DNA from 2 places in the Vibrio tapetis subsp. tapetis genome. Region 2 is predicted to be linked to the other one. Evidence: riboswitches for the same ligand, from Rfam matches in the RefSeq annotation. Region 2 holds a riboswitch; the other holds the start of a gene.
What was found. Region 2 has a riboswitch for thiamine pyrophosphate ahead of thiC (phosphomethylpyrimidine synthase ThiC). Riboswitches for the same ligand answer to the same signal wherever they lie in the genome.
Positions count from the first base shown of each region.

Region 1 (3,417 bases), on a different replicon from region 2:
TTTCAGGGGTGCATATCTGGGGAGGTAACTCGATATGATTTGCGCAAGCAGGCGCGCCTTGCATGACATAGAGCTTATGGCCTAATCGAATCGCTTCTTGTGGATCATGCGTGATCAACATAACGGTTTTACTTTGCAATAACTCATACGCTAAATTTTGCAGCCTATGCCTCGTTACGGCATCTAACGCTGAAAAAGGTTCGTCCATTAATACAATGGGTTTGTCTTGCATTAACGTCCTTGCTAACGCCACACGCTGACGCATTCCTCCGGACAATTGCTGTGGTGTTAGGTGAGCTTTATCCGCCAATCCCACCATTTGCAATAAGTGGCGAGCCTTTTCATTTTGATCTTCGCTGCTATGCTCACTCACCTGACTAAAACGCGTACTGAGCAACACGTTTTCCAATGCAGTTAGCCATGGCATCAGCAAGTCTTGCTGCGCCATATAAGCGATGTTATTAACCAGAGAAATAGGGTGATGTAGATGACTATTAACACGGCTATTCGAGCTTTGGCCGCGATTTACCGTTAACTCGCCTCGCCATTCTGCCACTTCATCTAATAAGCCTGCCATGTAGCGCAATAACGATGTTTTTCCGCAACCACTTCGGCCCAAAATACACGTCCACTTCCCTACGGGGATCTGCATATTTAACGCTTCAAGCGTGGCTTTATCACTATCGAGGTAACGTAAATAACCGGCGCGAATGGCGATTTGACCTTGTAAACAGGCCGCCAAATTCGTCTCCGCTGATTGCACCGAGGATGCCAAGGTCATTACTTGTCACCCAATCCAGCGAAAAAGTGATGCACGGGACCATGACCTTTACCTATATCTAGCTGGTCAGCATGAGCGATTGCGTTTGAAATATAGTGTTTGCCCAACTTGACCGCTTCGAGTAGGCCATGACCGTGAGCTAGATAAGAAGCAATTGCAGAAGAAAGCGTACACCCCGTCCCGTGAGTATTTTTCGTATTCACACGCTTAGCGCTTAAGTGCGCGACATCATCAGATAAGATCAACAGATCATTGCTATTTTCGTCTCGCTCTAAATGGCCGCCTTTGAGCAAGACTGCATTAGCCCCTAGCCCTCTTAACTGAGCCACCATGTCTGCCATTTGCTGCTCTGTTTCCGGCACTTCACAACCAATCAATGCGGCACCTTCAGGTAAATTAGGTGTGATCACATCCGCCATCGGCAATAGTTCTGTTTTTAAAGTGTGAATGGCCGACTCTTCTAGCAACATGTCACCGCTGGTCGCCACCATGACTGGATCAATAACCAAAAACTGAGGCTTGAATTGCTTAAGCTTCGCCGAAACTACCTTAATGATGTCGGAATCCGCCAACATGCCGACTTTAACAGCAACAATATTGAGATCGGAAAACACCGCATCAAGTTGCTTTTCAACGTGTTCAAGAGGAATAGGGAAAATAGCGGAAACGCCGATGGTGTTTTGAGCAGTAATAGCCGTGATGACCGAACACGCGTAGCTACCGGTTGCAGAAATGGCCTTGATGTCGGCCTGAATACCCGCTCCACCACCAGAATCTGATCCTGCGATAGTTAAAACAATAGGAGTGTCAGTAGGTAAAGCTGATATAGATGAAGAAGAACTTGTCGCAAAATGCGTGGCTGTAGAGTATGACATTAAAGCTCCTATACTGGCGCATAGGAACTGTGCTTACTAAAAATCAGGCAAACGTGTGCACTGTATCATCAGCAAGACTTATAGTTCCCTACGTCAGTGTTAACTGAATCAGGTTCAACGGGTCTCGCGTATGCGATCTCAGCCCTAAGGCCCCCCGACTATGTATGCGGCGATAATAACAACTTATACTAAAAGGGCAACGTTTTGATTAAATTGTTAATGGGTGAGTTAACATCGACCGTCATTATCCCCACTCACTTTCATTACCTTTTCCACTTTACTCCGTTAACACTGTCGCTTATTGAGCGGTCTATTCTTTTACGTTTTTATCCGCGTGTTTCAAAGCTAAGAACACCATCGTCAACGGCCCCGAAAGCGCATCCATGGATAGCGTAGCGCCTTGGTTACAATTCAATGCCAATACAAAGCCATGTAAGTAGTCTGCTAACAAATCTAAGGTATTTTTAATCGAAGTGCTTGAAAGCCCCAAGGGCGAAATTATCCGTTCGAAACGTTGAATAAAAACTTGTGCTGGGCTCACCGAGTTCATGGTTAATAGTGTCTCTAACAGGCCGGGATAATCATGTAATAAGCTCACATAACTGTGGCATAACTTATGTAGCTCGGTCTGCCAATCCTCGCTCTCAATGGGCTGATAAATGTCCCCAATTAATGAGACAGTAATAGACTCCAACAGCGAGTTCTTGTTGGTAAAATAGTGATAAATCGCCATTGCATCGACATTTAAGTTCACAGCCAACTTCCTTATGCTCGGAATTTTCTCATCCGTACGCATCATACTTTTGGCTTCTGATAAAATAACCTCTGCACTCAACTGGCTTTGTTTGGTCTTAGGCCTACCGCGTTTTTTTTCATTGACAGACATTTGTTCTCACCACTAAACTAGTATTAATTTCTACACCGTAGAATTATTTTATACAACTCGGCCGGGTAAGCCAAGTTTCTTCTAAAATTTGGAGTCAAAAATGTCAAACAGTGTTTATATTGCCACCAGCCTAGATGGCTACATTGCTGATCAAAACGATGGCCTAGATTGGCTCCATACCATTCCTAATCCGAATGGTGACGACATGGGCTACGCCGAACATTTCTCCCGTATTGACGCCATGGTAATGGGACGAAACACAATGGAAATGGTTCTCAGCTTTGGTATTGAATGGCCATATACCAAGCCAGTATTTGTCCTTAGTAACACATTAACAAGCGTACCTAACGGCTATGAAGACAAGATATTTTTGGTCAAGGGTGAGTTAAAATCTGTGCTACAAGAAATCAAGGACAAAGGCTTTAATGATCTCTACATTGATGGCGGTGTTACAGTACAGAGCTTTCTGAAAGAAGACTTAATCGACGAGCTGATTATTTCTACCATTCCTATTTTACTCGGTGGAGGCTCCCCCTTATTTGGTAATTTAGTTGAGCCTCTTAACTTTAAGCTAGTTAAAAGTCAGAGCTTCCTCAATGCGATAGTGCAAAGTCATTATGTAAGAGATAAAGGTTAAAATAGACAAAATGATCGAATTGCTTGCCTTGATTCGTGGCCCAAGTGCAAGCAAATCTAAGCTTAACGTATCACTCTGCCGACTATACGGCTTTACTCGCTAACTTTAACTTCAGCGCATTTTTGTTTGCGTACATGCTTTTATCCGCTTCAGACAATAACTCTGTGATGGTCGTTTCTTGCCCATCATAAATGGTATAACCAATACTCAAAGATGGCTTGATCTCATGGCCATCGAA
Region 1 covers NZ_LT960612.1:339,017-342,433, forward strand. Annotated here, with positions in the region: gene VTAP4600_RS18580 (ABC transporter ATP-binding protein) at 1-652, opposite strand, end outside; gene thiD (bifunctional hydroxymethylpyrimidine kinase/phosphomethylpyrimidine kinase) at 781-1,656, opposite strand; TPP riboswitch at 1,725-1,823, opposite strand; gene VTAP4600_RS18590 (TetR/AcrR family transcriptional regulator) at 1,967-2,542, opposite strand; gene VTAP4600_RS18595 (dihydrofolate reductase family protein) at 2,643-3,179, shown strand; gene VTAP4600_RS18600 (diguanylate cyclase) at 3,262-3,417, opposite strand, start outside.
Region 1: linked by a shared signal. The riboswitch ahead of thiD (bifunctional hydroxymethylpyrimidine kinase/phosphomethylpyrimidine kinase) and the one ahead of thiC (phosphomethylpyrimidine synthase ThiC) in region 2 are both predicted to bind thiamine pyrophosphate.

Region 2 (3,417 bases):
TCTCGAATTTGAGCCCCCGGGTGGCCTTTCGCAAGGTCAGCCGCGTGAGCAGCCAGCTTATAGGTAATCAAACCCGTTTTAACATCTTCTTTATTAGGCAAACCCAGGTGTTCTTTCGGCGTTACATAACAAAGCATGGCACATCCGTACCAACCAATTAACGCAGCACCAATACCTGAGGTGATGTGGTCGTAACCAGGAGCAATATCCGTTGTTAATGGACCCAACGTATAGAAAGGAGCTTCATGACAGTGCTCTAATTGCTCGTCCATGTTTTCTTTGATCATGTGCATCGGTATGTGACCAGGCCCTTCAATGATAACCTGAACGTCGTACTCCCATGCGATTTTGGTTAGTTCACCCAGTGTGCGTAATTCAGCAAACTGAGCTTCGTCGTTCGCATCTGCGATAGAGCCAGGACGAAGCCCATCACCCAGAGAAAGTGCCACATCATATTGAGCACAAATCTTACAAATCTCTCGAAAGTTAGTGTAAAGGAAGCTTTCTTGATGATGCGCCAAACACCACTTCGCAATAATAGAACCGCCGCGAGAGACGATGCCCGTCACCCGTTTTGCCGTCATTGGTACGTAACGTAATAACAAACCAGCATGAATGGTAAAGTAATCAACACCCTGCTCTGCTTGTTCGATCAGCGTGTCTCGCATGACTTCCCAGTTGAGGCTTTCCGCAACACCGTTCACCTTTTCAAGGGCTTGATACATAGGCACCGTACCAATTGGTACTGGGCTGTTTCGTAATATCCACTCACGAGTCTCATGGATGTTTCGACCCGTTGATAAGTCCATTACGGTATCGCCACCCCAACGGGTAGACCAAACCAGTTTCTCTACTTCTTCTTCAATTGAAGAGCTAACCGATGAATTACCAATGTTGGCATTAACTTTCACCAAGAAATTTCGACCAATAATCATCGGTTCTGCTTCTGGGTGGTTAATATTCGATGGAATAATTGCGCGCCCTTCAGCCACTTCTTTACGAACGAATTCTGGCGTGATTTCCTTAGGTAAATTGGCACCAAAATTATGACCAGGGTGTTGAATATTAAGCTGCTCATCAGCGTACTTCTGACGACCCATATTTTCGCGAATCGCGATAAACTCCATTTCTGGTGTAATCACACCTTGGCGAGCATAATGCAATTGAGTCACGCATTGACCAGGCTTACCGCGTCGAATCTTAGGTAGATTGCCATAGCGCAAGTCATCTAAGGTTTCATCCTCTAAACGTTGCTTGCTATACACCGAACTTACGTCGCCAAGTAATTCAGTATCAGAACGTTCTTCTATCCAGCTCTCACGCAATTTAGGCAGGCCGCTATAAAGGTCAATATCGTGTTCGGGATCGGTATACACACCAGAGGTGTCATATACATAGATAGGTTCATTTGGTTCAAATATCGGTGCATCTTTACTGCCGCCAACTAGACTATCAGCTAACGATATTTGACGAACAGGTACTCGAACATCAGCTCGATCACCTTGAATATACGTCTTTAGGGAGTTCGGGTAAGGTTGTACAGAAAGAGAATCAATGAAGTTTTTGGCTTCTAGCCTTGCTTGTTTACGACTCGACATAGCATTTTCCTATTTATTATAGAGGGATAAATGCTTGGCGGATTGGTGTTGCAAGAGGTGTTGATGGATCTATGCTCACGCATAAACATCAAAACATAGATACATTAGCGGAATGCCAATGAAAATATCTTCTCCTGTTCCCTTCGCAGGTATTAGCCTGATCAGGTTCAACGGATCCCGTTTTCACGGTCTCAGCTATCATCTCACAATTAAGTAGATGTAAGCACTCCGACAAGTGAAGCCATTATAAGTAAGTTTTCGAGATTTACAAACCCACTATATGCTTAATAGGCGACTAAAGCTGATTAATTTTTCATCAGCAATTGGAAACCTAACCAAGCTGCAGAAACACTTAATGCGACATTCAATAATATGTTTAAACCCATTTTAAAGAATGCTCCTTGCTGCATTAATAGAACGTTATCCATTGAGAAGGTCGAAAATGTCGTTAGAGCCCCAAGAAAGCCAAGACCAATTATTTGCCTCCACGGTTCCGTCGCCAATAGTTCATTCTCAAATGCAGCAATCAGCAACCCCATGGCAAATGAACCAATGACATTAACCGTTAATGTGCCGTAGGGAAAACCTCGACCAAATAAAGACACGCATAATTCTGAAATCAGGTATCTCGAACACGCACCAAATGCCCCGCCTAATGCGATACACCCCAAAACAAAACCCTGTCCCATAGTCACTCTCAATTCACAATTTATAAATTCGGTAATATTACTCGGCCATTTTTAGGAAAATTTTCATTAAAAACGACAACATAATGCCCCATTAACTGAACTAGAAAGTAAAAGTTACAGGAGTCACAAATGAGCAACATTCGTCGCGTAACGCATTTGCACTAGATACCTATAGCTTATCTGCTGCTTGAATGAATGCAACAGTCAATGATAAGAGGAAGGAGAGTCCGATGAGTATTCAGTATAAATTAAGTAAAGCGGCAATTGTTGCCGCCTGTATTTTATCCGCCGCAGGGGCATTAGTTTTTAATGCATTTCCTTTATTCTTAGGAAACATTGCGACTCAATATCAATTTGGTGACGAAGAGTTAGGTTTGTTAGGCGCGGCCTATTTAGGAGCTTTTGCACTCGCCGCTTTATTTGCCCCACTTTGGATGCCACGTGTCGCGTGGAAACCAGCGGCGCTTTTCGGATACGTATTTATTTTAGTTGGTAGCTACTTACTTTCACATGCCCCCGCTGATCAGGTGCACATGATCATGGCAACTATCGGTTTAGGCTCGGGTATCATCTTTACAATTTCATTAGGTGTTCTTGCCGCAGCAAAAAACCCAGATACCGCTTATGGCTGGAAGCTTGTCACCGAAATGGTCGCTGCTGGTTCTTTGATGTTTATCATGACCAGTTTGATCATCAATGAATTTGGCTATCAGGGCTTCGTTGTTGGAATCGTGGTGTTATATGGACTTTCCGCGCTGTCTATTTTCGCACTACCGAAAAACTTCATGGCGACGAGTATAGAAGCAAAGGTAAGTGGCAAAAAATCAAAGTTCAACACTTCCGCTGCGCTCGCAAGCATTGCACTCTTTTTCCAAGCAGGCACATTCTCAGGGTTATGGGGTTTCATGGAACGAATTGGTGAAATTCATGGCGTAGATAAACAGTTAATTGGCACTGTACTCGCTGCATCTATAGCGGCTGGAATATTGGGTGCTCTATGCTGTGTCGTATTAGGACAAAAACTTGGACATCGTAAGCCAATTGCTGCGGGGCTTTTCATTACTCTTGCAACATTGGCCTTACTGGAGTGGAATACGGGGACTATCACGTTCATTGTCGCCGCATGCTTG
Region 2 covers NZ_LT960611.1:3,389,582-3,392,998, forward strand. Annotated here, with positions in the region: gene thiC (phosphomethylpyrimidine synthase ThiC) at 1-1,598, opposite strand, end outside; TPP riboswitch at 1,720-1,839, opposite strand; gene crcB (fluoride efflux transporter CrcB) at 1,904-2,287, opposite strand; gene VTAP4600_RS15210 (MFS transporter) at 2,518-3,417, shown strand, end outside.